Regions from separate parts of the Massilia sp. LC238 genome, predicted to be linked through region 1. Evidence: predicted binding sites of a transcription regulator. Region 1 holds the regulator's gene; each other region holds the start of a gene.

Region 1 (8,218 bases):
TTTCGCTTAGGAAATTGCGTTTAATTGCTAAGCCGATTTCATGGCAAAACACTACGCTTTCGCCATACCGTCCCCATGTAGGTGACTGTATGCCTGTACAGATGCGAAATCGAATGTCACCGTCCTGAAACAGGCCTATAATTCCGCCTCGCAAGCACACCCCACCCTGTGCATGGCATACAAGTTATGACGAACCTTAGCAAAATCCTCTCGCTCGAGAACGTGCAGTTGGATCTGGAAGTTTCCAGCAAAAAGCGTGCATTCGAACAGGCTGGCCTGATTTTCGAGAACAACTGCGGCATCGCCCGTTCCACCGTGTCGGACAACCTGTTCGCACGCGAGCGCCTCGGCTCCACTGGTCTCGGCCATGGCGTCGCCGTGCCGCACGGGCGGATCAAGGGCTCCAAGAGCCTGAAGTCTCCGCTGGCGGCCTTCGTGCGACTGAAGGAACCGATTCCCTTCGAATCGCCCGACGGCCAGCCGGTCAGCCTGCTGTTCTTCCTCCTGATCCCGGATCACGTGACCCAGCAGCACCTCGAAATCCTATCGGAAATCGCCGAGCTGTTCTCGGACGAAGCTGTGCGCAACGCGCTGGCCACCGATCCGGATCCGAAGTCGGTCCACGAACGCATCATCAACTGGCAGCCAAGCCTGCAAGCTTTGGGCTAAACTGTCTACGCGGCAATTCGCCGCGTACGGAACGATATGCCCATGCTGCAGACTCCGCTGACCATCCAGCGTTTGTACGATGACAACCGCGACAGCCTCCAGTTGGGCTGGTTCGCGGGTTTCCCAGGCGGCGAGCGGCAGATCGCGGGCGACGCGGCCTCGGCCGCCGACCAGGTCGGCCACCTGAACCTGATCCACCCGGGCCGCATCCAGGTCTTTGGACACCAGGAACTGAACTATTACCACCGCCTGAAATCCAGCTCGCGCACCCACGTGATCGGCGAGCTGATCGGTGGTGGTCCGCCGGCCCTGATCATCGCCCAGGGTCTGGAAACCCCGCCCGACATCCTCGCCATCTGCGACGAGCAGAACATCCCCCTGTTCTCGACCCCGCTGCCGGCGGCGCAGGTGATCGACTTCCTGCGCGTATATCTGTCCAAGAAGCTGGCGCAGCGCGTCATCATGCACGGCGTGTTCATGGACGTGCTGGGCGTGGGCGTCCTGATCACCGGCGACTCGGGCCTGGGCAAGAGCGAGCTGGGCCTGGAACTGATCTCGCGTTCGCATGGCCTGGTGGCCGACGACGCGGTGGAATTCTCGCGCATCGCGCCGAACATGATCGAAGGCCGCTGCCCGCCGCTGCTGCAGAACCTGCTGGAAGTGCGCGGCCTGGGCCTCCTGGACATCAAGGCGATCTTTGGTGAGACCGCGGTGCGCCGCAAGATGCGCCTCAAGCTCATCGTCCACCTGGTCAAGCGCGGCGCGCTCGACGAAGAGGTCGAGCGCCTGCCTTTCCACCACCCGACCGAGGACGTGCTGGGCCTGCCGATCCGCAAGGTGGTCATTCCGGTGGCGGCCGGCCGCAACATCGCGGTGCTGCTCGAGGCTGCCGTGCGCAACACCATCCTGCAGCTGCGCGGCATCGATACGCTGCAGGAATTCATGGAGCGCCAGCGCCAGGCCATGAGCGGCGACTGAGGTACGATCACTTCGCCATTTGGGGTATCATCCCAAGCATGCACATCGTCCTCATTACCGGTATTTCCGGCTCGGGCAAGTCGGTTGCCCTGAATGTCATGGAAGACGCAGGCTACTACTGCGTCGACAACCTGCCGCCGGCCCTGCTGCCGGCCCTGGTGTATGCGGTCAGTGAAAAAGGCACGGAGAAAATCGCCGTCGCGGTCGATGCGCGCAGTGCCGAATCGCTGGTCGAACTGCCGGTGAGCGTGCGCCACCTGAAAGAGGAAGGCCACAACGTCAAGGTGATGTTCCTGACCTCGAGCACGCACTCGCTGGTGGCGCGTTTCTCCGAGACGCGGCGCAGCCACCCGCTGTCGCACGAGCTGCGCCCGGGCGAGAATCCGGCCTCGCGCCGCACCCTGATCGAATGCATCGCCGAGGAACGCGAGCGCCTGTCGGCGATCGAGAACCTGGGCCACGTGATCGACACTTCGGAACTGTCCGCCAACAAGCTGCGCGCCTGGGTCAAGGAACTGGCCGACCTCGAGCATGCCCCGCTGACCCTGTTCTTCGAATCCTTCGCCTTCAAGGTGGGCGTGCCGCTGGATGCCGACTTCGTATTCGACGTGCGTGCGGTTCCCAACCCCTACTACGACCTGGCGCTGCGCCCGCTCACGGGCAAGGACGCGCCGGTGATCGCCTTCCTCGACGCCCAGCCGAGCGCAGTGGCGATGCTGGAAGATATCCGCGCTTTTGTTGCAAAGTGGCTGCCCTCGTTCAAGACGGACAGCCGGTCCTATCTCACCGTGGCGGTGGGCTGTACCGGCGGGCAGCACCGTTCGGTCTACATGGCGGAAAGGCTGGGGGCCTACTTTGGGCAGACAGAGCGGGTGATCATTCGTCACCGCGAGCAGCCGAAGCACGCTGCGGGGTGATACGGCCCGCGGCTGTTGCTCTGCCGCGAATCGTAGCGTGGGCGGGTTCCCCGCCCACGCGTTCAACTAGCATCAGATTTGCCAGCTCGGCTCATTCACCGTTAACTATCGCCGCGTGGGCGGGAGACCCGCCCACCCTACGAAAAACAGGTCTCAGGTGAGGTGGCGCAGCGGGTGCGCATACTCCGGCCACACCGGCTCGAAGAAGCGCGCCACCATCTCGGGCTTCACGTCCTCCAGCGTCGGCGGATTCCACTTCGGCTGGTTGTCCTTGTCGATCACCAGCGCCCGCACGCCTTCCAGCACTTCGCCATGCTCGAAATTGCGGCGCACCAGGTTGCGCTCCATGCGCAGGCAGTCCGCCACGTCCAGCGAGGCGCCGCGCAGCAGCAGTTCGTGGGTCACGCACATCATCAGGGGCGAGCGCTGGCGCATCGCCTTCAGCGCCTTCTGCGCGAACGGGTTCTCGTCACGACCCAGCGAAGCCATGATCATCGCCACGCTGGCGGCGCCGAAGTGCGCATCGATCACGCCGCGCTGCGCCTGCAGTTCGCTCGGCCCCAGTTGGCCCGCGAATTGCGCCGCATAGCTGCGGATCGCCGCCGGCAGCTGCGCGCCCGGGGTCGTGTCGACCAGCGCCATCAAACCGGCCAGTTCCGCCCCCGGCACGTACACGTCCGCCAGCCCCACGTACAGCGCATCTGCCGCGCCGATGGTCAGGCCGGTCAGGCCCAGGTACTGGCCCAGCTGGCCCGGCGCATGCGACAGGAAGTGGCTGCCGCCGACGTCCGGGAACAGGCCGATGTTCACCTCGGGCATCGCCATCTTGGTGCGGTCGGTCACGATGCGCAGGCCGCAGCCAGGTCCGCCCTGGGCGATGCCCATGCCGCCGCCCATCACCACGCCATCCATCACGGCGACGTAGGACTTCGGGTAGAAGTGGATCAGGTGGTTCAGTGCGTATTCTTCGGTGAAGAAGTCTTCCAGCAGCGCGCTGCCGCCCATCGGGCCGACGTGGCCCATCTCATGGAAGAAGCGGATATCGCCGCCGGCGCACAAGGCCTTCTCGCTGCTGCTGGTGATGACCACCGCGTCGATGCCCGCGTCATCCTTCCATTCCAGCAAGATGGCGCTCAGGGCGCGCACCATGTCGAGCGAGAGGGAGTTCAGCGCCTTCGGCCGGTCGAGCGTGATGACGCCGGTGCGGTTGGCAACGCGGGTCAGGACGGTATCGGTCATGATGGTATTCTGTGATCGAAAAGACATGCATTCTACAGAACATTTGTACAAACGGAAGCGTAGAAAAGTAACAGGTATTGTACAAAAGCAAAAAGGGCGTCCCCTCAGACGCCCTTGCTGTGTTTTGCGGCTACCCGTAATAGTTACGCGGCAGCGGCTTCTCCGTTGTCCGGAAGGCGCTTGTGCGCCACGTGATTATGATTTTGCAGCATGGATTTGTGTTTCAGAACCTGCCTGTCCAACCTGTCCATCAAGGTGTCGATGGCCGCATACAGATCTTGCGCAGCACTCGCCACATGCAGAATCTTGCCCGATACCTGTAGGTTGATCTCGGCCTTTTGCCGTTTTTCTTTTTCAGTGAGGTTATCGATGGCGAGGAACACGTGGGTGTCGATCACGTGGTCGAAATGGCGGGTGATGCGCTCGAGCTTATTCTGAACGTATTCACGGATGGCGGGTGTGACTTCGAGATGGTGGCCGCTGATTGTGAGGTTCATACACACTCCTTTGGGAAGGTGCCCTGCCCGCGCCACAAGGTGAGAGTGGGCAGTGCTTTACAGGGATTTACGGAGGCTGACGGGAGGAATCTTGAGCGCTTCGCGGTATTTGGCAACCGTCCGGCGCGCAATGACCATACCTTGTTCCCCGAGCATCTCCGCGATCTTGCTGTCGGATAGAGGATTCCTAGGGTCTTCTGCTCCTGTCAATTGCGCAATAAGCGCGCGGATCGCCGTCGAGGAGGCTTCTCCCCCCGCTTCGGTGGCGACGTGGCTTCCGAAGAAGTACTTCAGCTCGAACATGCCGTGCGGGGTCAGCATGTATTTCTGCGTGGTTACACGCGAGATCGTGCTCTCGTGTAGGCCTAGTGTATCAGCTATCTCACGCAAAACAAGAGGGCGCATGGCAACCGCGCCGTGGCTGAAAAAGTTGCGCTGGCGCTCGACGATTGCCTCGGCAACACGCAGGATCGTGTCGAAGCGCTGGCGCATGTTCTTGATGAGCCACTTGGCTTCCTGCAGCTGCGCGCCCATCTGGCTTTCGCTTTTGCCCTGCTTGAGCAGGTTCGCGTACAGGCTGTTCACGCGCAGCTTCGGCATCACTTCCGGGTTCAGCGAGACGGCCCAGCCGTCCTTGGCGCGGCGCACGATCACGTCCGGCACCACGTAGTCGGACGTGCCCGAGCCGAAGGCCGCGCCGGGATGTGGATTGCATTGGCGGACCACGGCCTGCACTTCGCGCAGGTCTTCGTCGTCGCAGTCGAGCGCCTTTTTCAGCTTGGTGTATTCGCGCTGCGCGAACCAGGTCAGGTAGCCTTCGACGATCTTCAAGGCGAGGCGCCGCGTCACCAGGGGCACGCCCGGCATGCGGCGGATCTGCAGGGCCAGGCATTCGGCCGCGCTGCGCGCGCCCACGCCCACCGGGTCCAGGCTCTGCACCAGCGCCAGCGCGCAGCGCAGCTCGTCCATCTCGATCTCGAGTTCTGCCGGCAGGCGCGCATGGATGTCGTCGAGCGGCTCTTCCAGGTAGCCGTTGTCGTCGAGCGCATCGATCACCAGCTCGGCCAGCGCGCGGTCGCGCAGGCTGCAGCAGCTCAGGCGGATCTGTTCCGTCAGGTGCTCGCGCAGCGTGATGCCGTCGGCTTCCAGCTGCGGACGGCCGTCCTCGTCGTCGCCGCTGCGCGCGCCGCCGCCTTCGCCGCCCCAATCCGCATCGGCATCGCCACGCTCCCCATGGTCTTCGCCGTCCGCGCCCTCGGGCTCGGCCTTCGCGCCCTCCTGCCCTTCCTGCCCCGGCTGGGGCGCCGGCGCTTCGCCATTCGCCGGCGCGGTATTGATCGCGCCGTCCGCCAGCAGCCGCACCGAGCGGTCGAGCGGATCGTCGAGCCGTTCGAGCAGCGGGTTGTCGTGCAGGATCTGCTCGATCTCCTGGTGCAGTTCGAGCGTGGAGAGCTGCAGCAGGCGGATCGACTGCTGCAGCTGCGGCGTGAGCGCCAGGTGCTGCGAAGTGCGTAGCTGGAGAGACTGTTTCATGCCTGGTGCTCTTGATTACATCCTGAAGTGCTCGCCGAGGTACACGCGCCGCACGGATTCGTTGGCGATGATGTCGTCAGGGCGGCCCGAGGCCAGCACCGCCCCCTGGTTGATGATGTAGGCGCGGTCGCAGATGCCGAGCGTCTCGCGCACGTTGTGGTCGGTGATCAGGACGCCGATGTTGCGCTCCTTCAGGAAGCGCACGATGCGCTGGATCTCGATCACCGCGATCGGGTCGACGCCGGCGAAGGGTTCGTCGAGCAGCACGAAGCGCGGGTTGGTCGCGAGCGCGCGCGCGATCTCGACGCGGCGCCGTTCGCCGCCCGACAGCGACAGCGCCGGGTTCTCGCGCAGCTTCTCGATCTGCAGTTCGGCCAGCAGGGTGTCGAGGCGCTCGCTGATCTGGTCGCGGGTGAGCGGCTTGCCGTCCACGCGCTGCAGCTCCAGCACGGCGCGGATGTTCTCCTCCACCGTCAGCTTGCGGAACACCGAGGCTTCCTGCGGCAGGTAGGACAGGCCCAGCACCGCACGGCGGTGGATCGGCAGGCTCGAGATGTCGGTGCCGTTGATGTCGATGGTGCCGGCGTCCGAGGGCACCAGGCCGACGATCATGTAGAAGGAGGTGGTCTTGCCGGCGCCGTTGGGGCCGAGCAGACCCACCACTTCGCCGCACTCGACCTGCAGCGACACGTCGCGCACCACCAGGCGCTTGCCGTAGCTCTTCTGCAGGCCCTTGACGATCAGGGTGCTGCAGCCTTCGACCGCGGTCGCCGCTGCGTCGGTACTTGCGCTCATGGCTGCCGTCATTGCTTCGCACCTTCGGCTGGCGCCGTGGTACGGCGCGGCGCGATGATCAGGGTGCCGCGGCCGCCGCCCACCTTGCTCTGGCCGGTAGGATCGTTGCGCACCTGCGCGACCTCGCGGCGGTTGTCGTAGGAGATGAAGGGACCCTTGATCTCGTTGGTCATGCGGCCGCCCTCCAGCTCGCGCACTTCGGCGCTGGTGAACAGCTTGACCAGTTCGGCGCGCTCGTCGTATTCGATGCGCTGGGCCTGGCCTTCGACCCACAGGTCGGGACCGCCGTCGCGTTTCTGGCGGAAAGTCGCCAGCTTGCCGTTGTTGGCGGTCAGGGTCACGCTCATGTAGCCCTCCGGCGTTTCCTTCACCAGGGCGCGGTCGGATTTCAGCACCAGGGTGCCGCGCGTGAGCACGACGTTGCCGGTCAGGATGCGGGTCTGCGTGACCTCGTCGACGTCGAGGGAATCGAAGTTGATCACGGCCTGCTTGAGCGAATCGGCACGCTCGGCCGAGGCGCCGAAGGCGGCCAGGCTGAGGAATACGGCAGCGATGATTTTTTTCATGTTCTTGCTTTGTCCTGGGTTGACGCGGCGCTACTGCCGCTGCGCGCGTGGCGGATAGACGATCTGGCCGCGGCTGGCCAGGTGCAGCTTCTGGGTCGCGTTGTTGGCCACCATGCCGGTGCCGGTCACGGTGGCGGCCCCCAGCTGCATCTCGATCGGCCGGTCGGTCTTGAGGATTTCTTCGTCGGGCAGCACGGTCAGCGCCTGCGTCTGCACGCGCAGCGCTTCGCTGGTCGGCGTGGCCGGGCGCTGGATGTCGACGTTGCCGAGCAGTTCGACGCGGTGCTCTTCATGGTAGAGCTGGGCGCGGTTGGCGACGATGGTCATGCGCGGCCGGCCGGGCGTCATGCCCTGCATCACCGGCGCCTCGACCTGGGACACGTCGTTCAGCGGCGTATGCGCCAGGCGCTTGCCCGACACCACGTAGCTCGGCTTGCCCTCTTCCGTCATGCGCACGAAGGAGAAGTTCTCGACGATGTAGTCCGGCTCGTCCCCCGGCCCGCCGAGGCGGGCGCCGGCGTCCTCCTGCTCCATCACCTGCACCAGCCAGAAGCTGCCGAAGGCGCAGAAGGTCGCGATCATCATGATCGTCAGGAGCTTCCAGCGGTGGGCGGTGCGCTTGTAGGTGACCATGTCGTGTCCCGTGTCCGATATCGCCGTGTTACGCGAAATACGGCGCCAGCGCCTGTTCGTAGGTGCCCTGCGCGCGCATGACGAGGTCGCAGACCTCGCGCACGGCGCCGCGCCCGCCCGCATTCTTCGTGACGTAGTGGGCGCGGTGCTGCACTTCCGGGTGGCCCGAGGGCACGGTGACGGCGAAGCCGACGCGGGTGAACAGCGGCAGGTCGATCACGTCGTCGCCGATGTAGCCGCATTCCTCCGGCGTGACGCCGGTGGCGGCAAGCAGCTCGGCGAAGCCGACGCGCTTGTCGTGGATGCCCTGGTAGACGTGGGAGATGCCGAGGTCGGCGGCGCGCTTGACAACGATCGGCGACTTGCGCGCGCTGATGATGGCGGTCTTGAC
Region 2 (7,368 bases), on a different contig from region 1:
GCAGGGTGATGCCCGGCACGTCCATGATCTTTTCCACCAGCGCGGTGTAGCCGTCTTCCGGCATGCCCTGGTACTTGTGCGCGAAGTAGTTGTCGTCGTAGTTGAAGCGCACCGGCAGGCGCTTGAGGATGCTGGCCGGCAGTTCGGTCGGCTGCATGCCCCACTGCTTGACCGTATAGGTCTTGAAGAAGGCTTCGTACAGCTCGCGGCCGACGAAACGCAGGGCCTGGTCTTCAAAAGTAACCGGGTTCTCGATCGACTTGTCGCCGAGCGAAGCCAGGAATTCCTGGGCCTCGGCCGGACGGAAGGTCTTGCCGAAGAACTGGTTGATGGTGAGCAGGTTGATCGGCAGCGTGTAGACGGCGCCGTTGGTGATCGCCTTGACGCGGTTCACGTAGGGCATGAAGCGGCTGTAGCGGTTGACGAATTCCCAGACCCGCTCGATATCGGTGTGGAAGATGTGCGGCCCGTAGACGTGCACCATGACGCCGGTTTCGGCATCACGCTCCGAATGGCAGTTGCCCGCGATGTGGGGGCGCGATTCGAAGATCTCGACCTTGTACCCAGCTTGTGCCAGCTGGTTGGCAATGACGGCCCCGGAAAAACCGGCGCCGACAATCGCGATGTTCTTTTGCATGTTGTTTTTCCTTAGGGAAGAGCTGAAGAAACAAGAATCCTGGCTGCGGCACTCTCGGTAGGCAGGCTCTTCTGGCCTGCCATGAAAAGGCGCATTAACGTTGCCAGTTTATCAGCTTTGTAAAAAAATCCCCCTCGGCTCAACTTGTCGTGCGTCAACTATTATTTTGCAGAATCAATGAGTTAGCATAAGGCCCAAAAACAAAAACCCGGACCTTGCGGCCCGGGTTTTCACATTTCGCGGCAGCGCGAGGCTGCGCGGCGATTACTTTTCCAGCAGGTTGTTCACCGCCGCCAGGTCCGACTCGCGCAGCGAACCCGCGGCCGCCTTCAGGCGCAGGCCGTTCAGGATGGTGTTGTAGCGCGCCTGGGACAGGTCGGTGCGGGTCTGGTACAGCTGGCGCTGTGCGTTCAGCACGTCGATGTTGATGCGCACGCCGACCTGGTAGCCCAGCTTGTTCGACTCCAGCGCCGACTGGCTCGACACTTCCGCCGCTTCCAGCGCCTTGACCTGGGCCATGCCGCTGTTCACGCCGAGGTAGGCCTGGCGCGCCTGCAGGGCGGCCTGGCGGCGCGTCGCTTCCAGGTCGTTGCGGGCCTTGTCTTCCAGCGCAATGGTTTCGCGCACGCGGCTGGTGACGGCGAAGCCGTTGAAGATCGGCACGCTGAACTGCACGCCGATACCGTTGTTGGTACTGGTGCCGGAAGCACCGGGGGTGCCGCCGTGGACCTTGGTACGCTGGTTGCTGGCCAACAGGTCCAGGGTCGGATAGTGGCCGGCGCGGGTCTTCGAGATCTCGCGCTTGGCCAGTTCCACCTGCAGCTCCGACACGGCCACGCCGTAGTTCTGGGTTTCGGCCGACGACACCCATGGGTCGGGATTCGCGGGCGACGGCGCGGTCAGGGTGATGCCGCTCTTGAGCGGCGCCAGGCTGCTTGGCGCCGTGCCGATGATGGCCTGCAGCGCATTGCGCTTGTTGTCGAGGTCGTTCACCGCCGCGAATTCCTGGGCGATCACCAGGTCATATGCCGCCTGCGCTTCGTGGGTATCGGTGATGGTCTGGGTGCCGACTTCGAAGTTGCGCTTGGCCGATGCCAGCTGCTCGGTCACCGCGGTCTTCTGGGCGCGGGTCGATTCCAGCTTGTCCTGGGCCGCCAGCACGTCGAAGTAGGCTTGCGCCACGCGGGTGATCAGGTCTTGCTGGGCCTGGGCGAACTGCGCGTCGGCGACGGCCTGCTGCAGCTTGCTCTGCTGGTAGGTTTCCCAGCGATCCCAGCGGAACAGCGGCTGCGTCAGCAGCAGCGTGTAGGTGCTGGTGCGCAGGTTCGAGCCGTCTCCGGCCACGATGGTTTGCCTGCCGGTGAGCGGATCGGTGACGGTGGTTCCTTCGTTGAACGGCGACGCGTCGCGGTCGTTCTTGATGCTGCTGCCGGTGATGCCCACGGTCGGGAGAAGTCCTGCGCGTCCCTGCGGAATCCGCTCCCGCCCGGCCGCCGCCGACGCACGCGCACTTGCATAGGCCGCATCGTTGGCGAGTGCCTGCTGGTACACCTGGAGCAGGTCCGCCGCGCTGGCGTTCAGCGAAAAGACGGCGCCGGCAACCAGCACGGCAAGAAAGGATTTGCGCAGGGGTTTCTGCATTACATTCTCCACAGGAGTCATCAATAGTTAGGAATCAAGTCAGTACTTCGGCATCGAAGGGTCGACCTGTACGGCCCAGGCGTGTATGCCGCCCGTCAAATTCGTTACGTTGTCAAATCCGTTCCGTTCGAGGAAAGCAGCGACCTGCATGCTGCGCGCCCCGTGGTGGCAGATGCACACGATTTCTCGGTCATCTGGCAGTTCGCCGGCCCGGATCGGCACCAGGTGCATCGGGATCTGGGTCGAGCCTGCGATGTGGCAGGTCTCGAATTCCCAGTTCTCGCGCACGTCCAGCAGGAGTGGCTGCTCGGCTGCCCCGTCGGCAAGCCGGGCCGCCAGCTCCGGTGCGGTCATGTGCTGCATCGCGGCCTCAGAACTGGAAGCGCGACGGCGCCTGCGCGCCGGTCAGCGGCTTGACGATGGTCTCGAACAGCTTGACCGTGTCGTAGCCGGTGTCCGACGTGCGGGTGATGATGTTGAAGCTCATCGCCGGCGCCTCGCCCAGGATCGCGCCGATGCGGCCACCCACCTTCACCTGCTTGAGCAGGGCTTCCGGCAGCACCGGCAGGCCGCCCGACACCAGGATCACGTCGTAGGGCGCGCCCTTGTCCCAGCCGCCGGCGCCATTGCCTTCTTCGACCGTCACGTTGGTAACGCCGGCACGGGCCAGGTTTTCCTGCGCCAGCTTCACGGCTTCCGGCTGGATTTCCACGGTGGTCACGTGGCGCGCCTTGTGCGCCAGCAGTGCCGCCATGTAGCCCGAACCGGTGCCGATTTCGAGGACGTTCTCATGCTTCTTGACCGCCAGTTCCTGCACGATGCGCGCTTCGACCTTCGGGTTGAACATCGCTTCACTGCCCGGCAGCGGGATCTCGACGTCGGCAAACGCCAGGTTCTGGTACGCGGCCGGCACGAACTGTTCGCGCTTGACCACGTGCAGCAGGTCCAGCACGTCCTGGTCAAGCACGTTCCACGGGCGGATCTGCTGTTCGATCATGTTGAAGCGGGCTTGTTCGATATTCATCTGAGTTCTCGATGGAAAAATAAATAATCCGATATTTTATCGTTGAACGGCCTCAGGACGCACATCTTAGCGATGGGCTGCCCGGACCGGGGGAAATTGCGACAGTCTGCAGTTTGGAGGGGTTGAACGCCGAAAAAGCGGCGTAATGGCGCAAATGGCAACTCAGGCACTGCGGGGGAGGAGGCCGTGCAAAGTGAGGTCGAGCAGGTTCTCGAGGAAGGCCTGGGGCTGCAGCGCGCCATCCTCGCAAGGCGCCACGGCCGAGTGCCGCCACACGTTGAGCATCATCATCGGTGCGATCAGCACCTGGGTCATCTGCAGGATGTCGACATTGCGGAATTCGCCGCGGCTGACGCCGCGCTCGACGATGCTCGAAATCATGTGGACAGTGCGGCTCATGACCTCGTCCCGGTAGAACTGCGCCAGATCCGGGAAATTGACGGCTTCGGCGAGCATCAGCTTGCTCAGGCCCGAGGCCTTGCTCTGGCCGATCTGGCGCGACCAGTTCATGACCACGTCGCGCAGCAGGTCGCCACTATGGCCATGGAACTCGGCGACCGAGGATTCGGCCTTGCCCAGGAAAGGAAGGATGCTCTCGCGCACCACGGCCTTGAACAGTTCTTCCTTGTTCGTATAGTAGAGATACAGCGTTCCCTTGGAGACACCGGCGCGGCGCGCCACGTCTTCCAGACGGGTGGCGGCGAAGCCGCGCTCGACGAACAGATCAATTGCGGCAGCAAGGAGCTCCTGCGGACGGGCCTCCTTCCGGCGTTCCCACCGCGGCTTGCTGTCGATTGGACATTCCATGTTTCTGCCTAGAAACCAAATGAACAACCATAGAATATAGACGCGGCTTGTCAGGCAGTCAAGCAATCCTTGCCAAAACTGTCAATATAAACAGGTATTTACGTGATTTCATGCTTTCATGAAGGTCCGTAAATGCGCCCGTTTGCCCGCGATGCATACAAGGCGCCATCCGGGTTGCGCGGCGGTGCGTCCTGCTGCTGGCGCGGCACCTGGAACACCGACAGGCGGTCCGTCAGGCCGGGGACGATTTTCTCCATCAGCACATCGATCTCGGCCATTATGCCAACCCGCACCGTGCGCATCGGCACCACGGCCGCATGCAGGATGGCGGCGGCCACCTCGTGCGGGTCGACCTGGGGCGACGGCAGCTTCGGCTCGCAGTCCATGTAGTTGCGGGCATGCTGGGGCAGCGGCGTGTCGACGGCGGTCGGCTCGATCAGCGTGATCGACACCGGCGCCCCGTCCATGTGCTCGACCTCGATGCGCAGCGCATCGGTAAACCCTTTCACCGCGTGCTTGCTGGCCGAATACATGCCCTGCATCGGGATCGCCACCTCGGAGGCTTCGCTGCCGAGGTTGATCAAGGCGCCGCCCTGGCGCGCGAGGTGCGGCAGCGCCACCAGCGAGCCATGCACCATGCCCCAGAAATTGATGTCGAACAGACGCCGGCTATCTTCCTCGGATACCTGGTCGAGGCGGCCGTAGATGGTGCCGCCGGCATTGTTGATCCAGGTATCGATGCGGCCATAGCGCTCGATCGCGGCCTGCGCGATGCGCTCGACCTGGGCGCGCTCGGCGACGTCGGCCACCACGGCGATGGCGTCGAAGCCGTTCTCGACCAGCCCCTGCACGACCGCCTCGAGCACGTCGGCCCCGCGCGCGGCCAGCACCAGCTTGGCGCCCTGCTTGCCGGCTTCCTGCGCGGTGGCCAGGCCGATGCCGCTCGAGGCGCCGGTGATCACGACGACCTGGCGGTTCAGGGGTTTGAGGGGACTGGACATGGGGCCTCCTGCTTGTGCTGTGGGATGACAACAACGTAGCAGGAAACCGGAGGGCGACGCGCCCGCCAGAGGCGCCGCGGCGCTATACTGCTGCCCTTCCTTGTGTCCTTCCGCCACCATGCAGTGTAGAAGCAACTGCGGCGCCTGCTGCACCGCGCCCTCGATCACCAGCCCGATTCCGGGCATGCCCGACGGCAAGCCGGCCGGCGTGCGCTGCGTGCAGCTGGGCGAGGACAATCGCTGCCTGATCTTCGGCCGGCCCGAGCGACCGGCTTTCTGCGGCGGGCTACAGCCATCAAGGGAAATGTGCGGGGACAGCCGCGAGCAGGCGATCCGCTGGCTGGATGAACTGGAACAGGCAACGGCGCCTACGCCCTTTCCCGCGAACTCTCCGCGTCTGGCATGACTGGCCCGACGCGCTTTCTTCTTGATGGAAGTGGCGTGCATGTGTCGAAAAATTTTACACATCAAGCCGTTATCAAGGCGTCAGTCGTTGTTTCCCCTTGGAATATAGGGTTGGCACATATATTGCCTTCATTCCGCACCGTAAGCCAATTTCATTATTCCATGGGAGAGACAACATGAAAAGACTGCTGAAAGCGTCGATTGCCGCCCTGCTGCTGAGCACCACCGCCATGACCGCAAGCGCCGCCGTCGTACAACTGGGATCGATCAGCAAGAACTATGGTTCCGCGCCCGGCAGGTCGAGCTATGCCAGCACGGCCGGCAGCTGCGACACGCTGAACGCCACCTCCGTCACCATCCGGGATACGGGTGGCTGCCAGCGCTTCTACGACCTGTTCGATTTCAGCTTCCTGAACTACAGCAGCCTGGATCGCCTGACCCTCACCCTGACCTTCCAGAATACCAATGGTTTATTTGAAGACTGGAACGTGCGGTTTGCCCAGTCGCCGACCGTGGCCGTCTCGACAGCGAACCTGCTCGATATGAGGAATGTGGGCACCAATGGGACCACGCAAACCTTCACCTTCAACGCCGCAAACGGCGGCACCGCGAACAACACCAACGCATTCGACGTTGTCGCTGCCAACGAGAAAATGTACCTGTGGTTCGCGGAAGAGGGATTGGGCAGCCATAGCTTCAATCTATCCTCGGCCCGGCTCGACGTGTACGGCACGGCGGTCCCCGAGCCGGCCAGCATGGCCCTGTTTGGCATCGCGCTCGGCGCACTGGGGCTGTCGCGTCGCAGGACGCGCTGAGCCGCAAGGCGCCACGAAGCGAAGCCCGACGGCTTCGCTTCCTTGACGGCCTTGAGGCTGTCAGGCCGCGGCCGACTTGCCGCGCGCCTGCTGCACGCGCTGGAACAGCCCGCCCAGCGTCATCCCTTCATGCCAGATCTCGTCGAGCTTCAGGCCGTAGCGCTCGCGCAGCGCCTTCGCCAGCGTCTCGAATTCCTGCGCGTCCGGCAGCCAGCGCCTCGGGTTCACCTCGCGGTAGATGCCGAGCACTTCATCGTCGGGACGGAAGTGCAGCCGCTCGCTTTCGCGAAAGGAAAAGGATGACACGAAGACGGACAGGAAATCGCGGATGTCCTTCCGCGACGCGGTAGGGAAGGTATTGCGCCAGGCCCGGCCCTGGCAGGGCCGGTAACGCAGGGAGTTGGGGCTTTGCCAACCGTGGAATGCCGCCCAGGCGAGCGCAGCAAGGATCAGGACAACAAAGATACTCATGCGGTTGAGTCAGGAATACGCATGCGGTCCAGTGTAGCACGCGTTCGGGCTGGCGGCGCACGGAAGATTTTTGCCGTGATGGCGATGAGCTAACCCTGCGGCAACCCGGGCGCGGTACAATCTTGCACCGGACACAGCAGGCGACGTCGCCTGTTGCAATCATGTTAAGCTTCGGCCCCGCCGTACCTTCCACGGGATATCCCGACAGCATCCGCATTCAGCCGCTCTCACTCTAACGCATTCATGGACATTCTTCTCGCCGTCAAGGCGATCATCATGGGCCTGGTCGAAGGCTTCACCGAGTTCCTTCCGATTTCCTCCACCGGCCACCTGATCCTCATGGGCAGCCTGCTCGACTTCACCGGCCCGAAATCCGTCGTCTTCAAGATCGTGATCCAGGCCGGCGCCATGCTGGCAGTGGTCTGGGAATACCGCGACCGCATCGCCCGCGTCCTCAAGGGGCTGGGGGCAGACCCGGTCCAGCAGCGCTTCGCGCGCAATGTCGTGATCGCCTTTTTCCCGGCCGCCATCGCCGGCGTGCTGTTCAGCTCGACGATCACGGAGCTG
Region 3 (7,368 bases), on a different contig from region 1:
CCCAAGGCAAGGTGTGCGAGATCATCAAGCTCGCCTTCGATCCGGCGATCAAATCCAAGGCGGTGCTGGCCTCCCTGTTCCATGTGGCCTTCATCTATGCCAGGGATTTGCACCAGTGCAGCGACATCTTCATCGAAGTGAATCCGCGCCACCGCCGCTTCTATGAAGTCATGCTCGACTTCCGGGTCGAATGCGAATCGCGGCCGAATCCGCGCGTCGACGCGCCGGCCGTGCTGTTGCGCGGGCATATCGCCCGCGGCACCCAGCGTATTGCCGAGGTGGCGGGGAAGGGCGACCACGCGGTTGGCGACCGCTCCCTGTTTCCCTACTTTTTCTCGCCTCGCGAAGAGGCCGGTATCATTGCGCGCCTGAAACGCATTGGCTGATTCCAGCCCCTCCGCGTGGGGTAGTTGAACAAAAATCCCTTTGGCAGTCATCTGCAGCTTGCTCCTAGCTGCAGAAGCTCCTATATTCACTTTCTTCTCTTCACCATTTACAGCAAGGAATGCCCATGACGAGCGGTAAAACCCGTGATGAAATCGCCGAAGCCTACTCATCCGAGCCGTGGTGGTACGACATCCGCGGCTTCTTCATCCTCACGTTCGCCTATAACAGCACGATCGGCACCCAGATGCGTTTCTTCGGCCCCAATTTCGGCCCGGATCACCTGGAGGTCGCCTGCGGCACCGGAACCCTGCTGGAAATGATCCTCAACTGGCGCCGCCGCCGCAAGCTGCCCAAGGTGAACGTGGTCGGCATCGACTACGCGCCTTCGATGCTGGCCGGCGCCAGGAAGCGTTTCGCCAAGGATCCCCAGGTGAAGGTGCAGCATGCCGATGCCGCCGACCTGCCTTTTCCGAGCAACCACTTCGATACGGCCAACATCGCCAACTCGATCCATTGCTTCCCGACCGTCGACGGGGCGCTGCGCGACATCCTGCGCGTGCTCAAGCCGGGCGGAACGCTGGCGGCGAATGTGCTGCTATATCCGAGCGGTTTCGCGCCGCTGCGCTGGGCGGCGCAACGTATCAACGACTGGGGCATCAAGAAGGGCATCCTGTACAGCCCGTTCCGCGAACAGGACATCCGGCAGAAGATGCTGGACGCCGGCTATGAAATCGCTTCGGAGTTCAGGTCGGGGAATACTTGGAACGTTGTGGCGCGTAAACCTGTTTGACACATTGCCATTCACTGTCGGGTTTTTTTACATCTCTCGACAGCATCATTTTGGTTTTATTCTAAGTGTTTGAAAAAGAAGGAAAAATTATTCTGGCACAGTCTTTGCTATATACCCTGTGTAAGCTTAGACCCACTTAGGAGATCAAAATGAAGGCACTGTTTTCGAAGAAGATGATTGCTGGTGCAGCTGCTGCACTCTCGCTGTTCGCAACTGCCGGCGCTCAGGCAGCTACGGTTCTCCCAGATTTCGTTGTCGTGCCGCCAGGTGGTACTCGCGCGGACGATGGTTTCACCGCCGATAAAATCACCGGTAACTACACCGAAGTTGCAACCTTCAACCCCGACGGCACCTTCAATGTGTCGCTGCTGTGGGTTGCCGGTCAATTTGTCGCCAATGACGGCAATACGCCTTACCAAGGCGCCGATACGGGCCTGGGCGCCCGGTATGGCATGTATGCGACCTACCAGGCTTCGGGCCGTTTCTCGACCAGCACAACTGGCGTGACCACCTTCCGTTTCACTCCGGGTACGGGCAGCTTCCAGCTGTTCCTCGATCAGAACAACGACTCCATCAGCCGTTTCAATACCCTTTTCTACACCCCGCCGGCAACCGGCGCGGACGCTTTCCAGTTCCAGCCTGGCCGCGTGGATGACGACCTCCTGCTGGCCAGCGGCCAAGCCGTGCGCGGTGTCGGCACCCTGGATCCGACCTTGGAAACCTGCGGCAACAGCGATCCGAGGGCGATCAACTGCGGCAGCTTCGGTTCGACCACCACCTTCTCGCTGGAAGAAGCCGGCCTGAACTTCTTCGTCGATCCGCGTCCGTTCTACAACCTGTCCTTCCAGGCGGGCCAGCTGAACAACTTTACCCCGACTGGCACCCAGACCATCAATGGTTCGCTGGACGTGGTGTTCGGTGTGCCGGAACCGACCTCGCTGGGCCTGCTGGGCCTGGGCCTGCTGGGTCTGAGCGCCGCTGCCAAGCGCCGCAAGCAAGCCAAGTAATCTTCGTCGAATCCGGCCTTGCCGGATCCAGGAGTAAAAATCCACTGCCTCGGCAGTGGATTTTTTTGCGGTTCAGTCCTTGGACAGCTTTCCGAACTGACGCTTGCCGATTGCAATGGCCAGCTTCTGGATCGGATGGCTGCTGCCGCCAGGGCGCCAAGTCTGCTTGAGCTTGTTGCGGTAGGCGTCGAACTGCATGCCATAGGGCGCCGCCAGCACCTTGCCGCGGCCGAGCAGGATCTTCAGCGCTTCGGTCCCGACGATGCCTGCACACAGCTGGCAGGCCATGAAGGTCGACGGGCCGCGCTGCTCGTCGAAATTCACCGCTTCCGGCATCACGAGGTAGGGCCGGTGCAGCCCGGCCGGCGCCAGGCCGATGGCGAAACGGATCGCCTTGTCAATGTCCGGCAAGTCGCCCCATTGGAAATACTCTTCGAAGGTCATTCCGCCCGGCATGAAGTTCAGCAGGGCGGCCCCCATGCCCAGCGGCGCCGCGGTGGTGGCCGGCACGCCCAGCTGTGCGCATCTTGCAAAGGTCTGGCGGCGTGCGTCGAAGGCGAAGAAATCCAGGCCGTCGACGTACAGGTCGGCATCTCCCAGGAAATCGTCGAGATTGCCGGCGTCGACGCCGTCCGGAAATACCCGGATGTCGACTTCGGGATTGATGTCGCGCGCCATGCGCTCCAGGACTTCGGCTTTCGGCTGGCCCAGCGTGGACATCATCGCGCCCACCTGGCGGTTGAAATTCGGGATATCGAAGCGGTCGAAATCGGCGATATTGAATCTGGAAATACCGAGGCGCGTCAATGTCAGCAGGTGGACCCCGCCGACACCGCCGATACCGGCAATCGCCACACGCTTGTTGCGCAACCGTTGTTGTTCTTCCGGAGTGATCCAGCCAATATTGCGCGCAAAAGCCTGCTCGTAGCGAAACGGATTTTTCATCATGGATGGGAATAGTTGACGTAAAGCGCCGCTGCCGCGCATGCGCGCGATCGGCCTTATCGATACAGGTACCGCTATATTGCGCTATGAGGAAATGTGGTGCTCATCCATGCGCAACAGGCGGTTGATAATACCGCGTTCCTCGCGGGGGGAAAAGAAATACGGGTAGAGCGAGCGCTCCGCGCTGCCGGCGGGGGTATCGAAGGTTCCGCCCAGGCGTTCGACCTGTTCGCTCACGTAATCGAGGCTCAGGTGCATCAGGTAAGCCGGGGCATTTACGCGCGGATTGATTTTCAACTCCCCTTGCTGGCGGAAACCGAGCATGCGCTCATAGAAGCGGCGATGGCGCGGATTGATTTCGATGACGACGTCGGTGCAGTCGTACAGGTCGCGCGCATAAATGAGTGCCAAATGAAATACGTTCGCCAAGGGAACTCTCGACCGCTCCGAGAGGTCAAATGCTAACTTGGTGCATTCACACAGCCGTGCGCCGCGCGCCCGATGCTCGTCAAGAATGTCCTTGAACAACTCGTCGGCCATCAGGCCCAGCTCCGAATCGATGCCGATGGTCACCGTGCCCACCACCTCACCCTTGTCGGTGGCGGTCAGCGTCACACGATTATGCTCATCGAGGACATGGCGCGAACCGGTATACCCGCGACGGGCATACATGCGTTTCACGAGCATGCTGGCCGAGTTTCGGCCTTCAGCAGTATCCGGTAGACGAATTCCGTACGAATCGTCATTCACGATAAAACATCCTCGAAAGTAGAGGCTGCCATAGTATCGCGACTGACATATATCGCGCGTTCGCTAGGGAAGCAGCCAATGAAACCTGGGCCGATGAGGAACAGGACAGCGCCATCCCATGCCGAATGCAGGCATGCGATGGTTCAGGAAAGCCCGAGATGGTTGGCGTGCCACGTCCTTGCATCGAGGCGTGGCTTATGTGGAATCTGCCCCGGTTTCCGTCGATCGGGGCGATTCCGCAGCACCACCGGCGCAGCGGAACCGAAACCAGTTTGATATCAATATATTATCAAACTTACAGGGTCTTGAGCAATGCGCGCGCGGCATCAATTTCACTGAAAGGCGCGTTTTGGGCGAGCGCCTTGTCGATTTCCTTGCGTGCTCCCTGCTTGTCGCCCGATTTATGCAGGGCAACCGCCAGGTGATAACGGATTTCGGGTGCATTCGGCGCTTTCTCGACAGCCTTCTGCAGCAGTGGCAGTGCGCGCGCGGTGTCTCCCTGTTCCACCAGCAGCCAGCCGAGGGTATCCATTACGCCGGGATGGTTGCCTGCCAGTTTATAGGCTTGTTCGGCCATCGCCAGTGCGCGTGGATCTTTTTCCTGCTGATAGGCCCAGGCCAGGTTATTGAGCACCAGCGGATTGTTCGGCGCCGATTTAATTGCGCGTTCCAGCACCATGATCGCCGGCTTGTACTCCTTGCTGGCCAGGTTCGATTCCGCCACCAGCAGGGCGACAGGCACGTCGTTCGGATGCTGGTTCAGCCACTGTGTGCCGCGCGCCTTGACGTCCTTGCTTCGGCCCGCCATGCCCAGTGCCTGCAGCGTCTTGGCAAATAGTTCCGATGTCGGCGCCAGCGCGTGCGCCTTTTCGTAGGCGCTTACCGCCTCTGCTGGCTTGCGCTGTGCCAGCATCAGGTCGCCCTCGAGCATAAAGCCGAGGGGAGTCTTGGGATCTACGCGCTGCAACTCGCGCACTACTTGCAGGGCTTCATCGTGGCGGCCGGCGCGGATCGCCATGTCGACCTGAGCAATGCGTGCCGGGACGAAGTTTGGCTGCATCTCGACGGCGCGCTTCAGATGGGAAGCGGCCGATGCTTCATTCTTCATGGCGGCGTATACGCTGGCGAGGCGCACCTGGGCTAGAGGTGACTTCGGCATGACGTTCACCAGCTTGCCATAGGTTTCGAGGGCGCCTGCCGTGTCCTTGGTCGCCATCTGCGCCTGGCCCATCATTTCGAGCAGGCCGCCATGCGTCGGGTTGGCGGGCTGCAGCTTGCGCGCCAGGGTCAGGGCCTTCTGCGCCTGATTGGTACGGATGTAGTGCATGCCCAGGTTCAGGGCCGGCGCCACCGCTTCCGGATTGGCGTTGCTGGCCTTCTCGAGCCAGCTCGTGACCTCGTCGGGACGGTTCTGCACCAGGGCCAATTCGGCCAGCGCCGTCATCGCGTCGACATTGTTCTTGTCCTTTTCCAGCACTTTCAGGAAGCGGCCCTTGGCCGCGTCGGGCTGCTTCGCCTGCATGTCCAGGCGTGCCAGGTTGGCGGTCGCAGGCAGGAAGGCCGGCTGCAGCGCCACCGCCTTGTCCCAGGCGGCGCGCGCGTTGGGGACGTCCCCCTTGGCCAGGTAAACCTGGCCTTTCAGGTTCTGCACCTGCGGGCTGTCCGGCTGCTGCTTCTCGAGGCTGGCGACCGCCTGCAAGGCCTTGTCGAACTGTTTCAGGCCCATGTGCGTCTGGATCAGGGCGACATTGGCTTCGGCCGACTTGGGATCGAGCGTAGTTGCCAGTTCCAGTTCCTTCAGGCCACGTGCCTGGTCACCCTGCGCCAGTTTCGAGATGCCGAGCGAGGTGCGCACGCCGGCCGCCTTGGGCGCCAGTTCGGCCGCCTTCTCCAGGTAATCGCTGGCCTTGTTGAAGTCACGCACCTGCATGTGCGACTGGCCTGCCAGGGCCAGCAGCTGCGCATCCTGGGTTCCGTCCTTCAGTGCCGGCGCCAGCGCCGCAGCCGCATCGGCCGGCTGGCTGCTCTTGAGCAGGGTCTGGGCCAGCAGCTTGCGCGCATAGACATTGTTCGGATTGCTCTCGAGATACTTGCGCAGGTGCTGTTCTGCCTGTTGCACCGCGCCCAGGTTCATCTCGGAGGCACCGGCCAGCAGCAGGGTCGGCATGTGGTCCGGCGCCACTTTCAGGATCTTTTGCAGCGATTCCTGGGCGACGGCATATTTACCTTGCGAGAACTCGTACAGGGCGCGCACGTAGACCACCAGCAGGTTGCCCGGCGCCGCCTTCTCGGCGCCTTCCACAGCCAGCTTGGCGGCCGGGAATTTGCCGCGGCCGATTTCGACGTAGGCCTTCTCGATAAAGGCATCGCGGTCGTTCGGCTTGAGTTTGAGGGCTTCGTCATACGCGGCCACGGCCTCGTCAGCCTTGTTGTTCATGCGCAGCATGCTGCCTTGCGCCATCCAGACGTCCGGGTTCTTCGGGTCTTTGGCCAGCGCCTCGGCCAGCAGGCGCTCCGCGCCTGCGCGGTCATCGTTCAGCATGGCATGGCGCGCCAGGCCGAGGTAGGCGCTGCCCAGGTTCGGATCGATGGCCAGCGCAGCCTCGAAGGCGGCCTTGGCCTCGTCCGGCTTGCCGGTCACCAGCAGGGCGTCGCCACGCAGGGCCAGCAGTGGCGCCGAACCTTTGGCCTGGTCGGCAGAAATGTCGTCCAGCAATTCCTTGGCACGGCCTTGCACCATGTTTGCCTTGCCCAGCAGCGGCAGGACACGGCCGGCATCGGCGCCGAGGGAACGGGCCTTGCGCAGTTCCTTGTCCGCCGAGACGGCATCGCCCATTTCCAGGTGCAGCATGCCCAGCTGAATACGCGCTTCGGCGTCCTCCGGGCTCTTGGCCACGGCGTTCTTCAGCTGGATCATCGCCGCCTTGAGGTCGCCCTTTTGCTGATACTGCTTGGCTTCCGCCAGTAGTGTTTCCGTCGACTGGTTATTGCTGCAGGCGGACAAACCCGCCATCAGGAAGGCGCTGGAAAGAAGTGCGGCGGAAAGCTTGAGCTTGGAGGCGTGGCGCGACATAGGAATTCCTTGTGGGTTGTCTGGCATTCGCATGTTAATGCGAAGAATTAACTCGACAACAATAATACATGATGGAATCCTGTGCCAACGCAACATGGATGATACATTGTTGCAAAAATTTCTTGATTGTTGCTCTCAAAAAATTTTGTGTTGGACAGGTGGTACAAGCGCTATTCTGGCGCGTTTCCTTTACGCAAGCGGCCCAGTAATTCCTCGACATTGTCGCCCACGGGAAGACCATGCCGGCGCAACAATTGAACGTGCAGCACCAAGTTTTCGAGCACCAGCTTGGCCGACACCGCCAGCAGCGTCATCAGGCGGTCTTCGGTGCTGAAGTTTTCCATGGCGGCCGCCATTTCGCACAGGTGGCTGGCCACCAGGGTACGCAGCTCGTCTTCGGGAAAGGGGAGGTCGGC

What was found. Region 1 encodes sigma-54, which starts transcription at its own class of promoters, with help from an activator protein. Its sites were predicted from a motif close to TGGCANGNAANCTGCTTT; they were not measured.
Region 2: the regulator sigma-54 is predicted to act here: its motif matches at 5,628-5,645, upstream of FG94_RS15495 (PEP-CTERM sorting domain-containing protein).
Region 3: the regulator sigma-54 is predicted to act here: its motif matches at 1,271-1,288, upstream of pepA (flocculation-associated PEP-CTERM protein PepA).

The regions. Positions count from the first base shown of each region.
Region 1 is NZ_JNNN01000030.1:168,007-176,224, forward strand. Features, by position in the region: gene FG94_RS06715 (PTS sugar transporter subunit IIA) at 187-669, shown strand; gene hprK (HPr(Ser) kinase/phosphatase) at 712-1,647, shown strand; gene rapZ (RNase adapter RapZ) at 1,686-2,564, shown strand; gene FG94_RS06730 (enoyl-CoA hydratase/isomerase family protein) at 2,718-3,803, opposite strand; gene hpf (ribosome hibernation-promoting factor, HPF/YfiA family) at 3,947-4,300, opposite strand; gene FG94_RS06740 (RNA polymerase factor sigma-54) at 4,358-5,833, opposite strand; gene lptB (LPS export ABC transporter ATP-binding protein) at 5,849-6,628, opposite strand; gene lptA (lipopolysaccharide transport periplasmic protein LptA) at 6,637-7,194, opposite strand; gene lptC (LPS export ABC transporter periplasmic protein LptC) at 7,225-7,827, opposite strand; gene FG94_RS06760 (HAD family hydrolase) at 7,856-8,218, opposite strand, start outside.
Region 2 is NZ_JNNN01000053.1:251,982-259,349, forward strand. Features, by position in the region: partial or broken gene glf (UDP-galactopyranose mutase) at 1-646, opposite strand, end outside; gene FG94_RS15470 (TolC family outer membrane protein) at 902-2,278, opposite strand; gene FG94_RS15475 (rhodanese-like domain-containing protein) at 2,318-2,641, opposite strand; gene FG94_RS15480 (protein-L-isoaspartate O-methyltransferase) at 2,649-3,302, opposite strand; gene FG94_RS15485 (TetR/AcrR family transcriptional regulator) at 3,465-4,109, opposite strand; gene FG94_RS15490 (SDR family oxidoreductase) at 4,226-5,110, opposite strand; gene FG94_RS26680 (YkgJ family cysteine cluster protein) at 5,229-5,516, shown strand; gene FG94_RS15495 (PEP-CTERM sorting domain-containing protein) at 5,692-6,330, shown strand; gene FG94_RS15500 (hypothetical protein) at 6,391-6,801, opposite strand; gene FG94_RS15505 (undecaprenyl-diphosphate phosphatase) at 7,045-7,368, shown strand, end outside.
Region 3 is NZ_JNNN01000062.1:10,211-17,578, reverse strand. Features, by position in the region: gene FG94_RS16580 (hypothetical protein) at 1-386, shown strand, start outside; gene FG94_RS16575 (class I SAM-dependent methyltransferase) at 512-1,177, shown strand; gene pepA (flocculation-associated PEP-CTERM protein PepA) at 1,327-2,184, shown strand; gene FG94_RS16565 (ThiF family adenylyltransferase) at 2,257-3,129, opposite strand; gene FG94_RS16560 (hypothetical protein) at 3,214-3,879, opposite strand; gene prsT (XrtA/PEP-CTERM system TPR-repeat protein PrsT) at 4,175-6,952, opposite strand; gene FG94_RS16550 (hypothetical protein) at 7,123-7,368, opposite strand, start outside.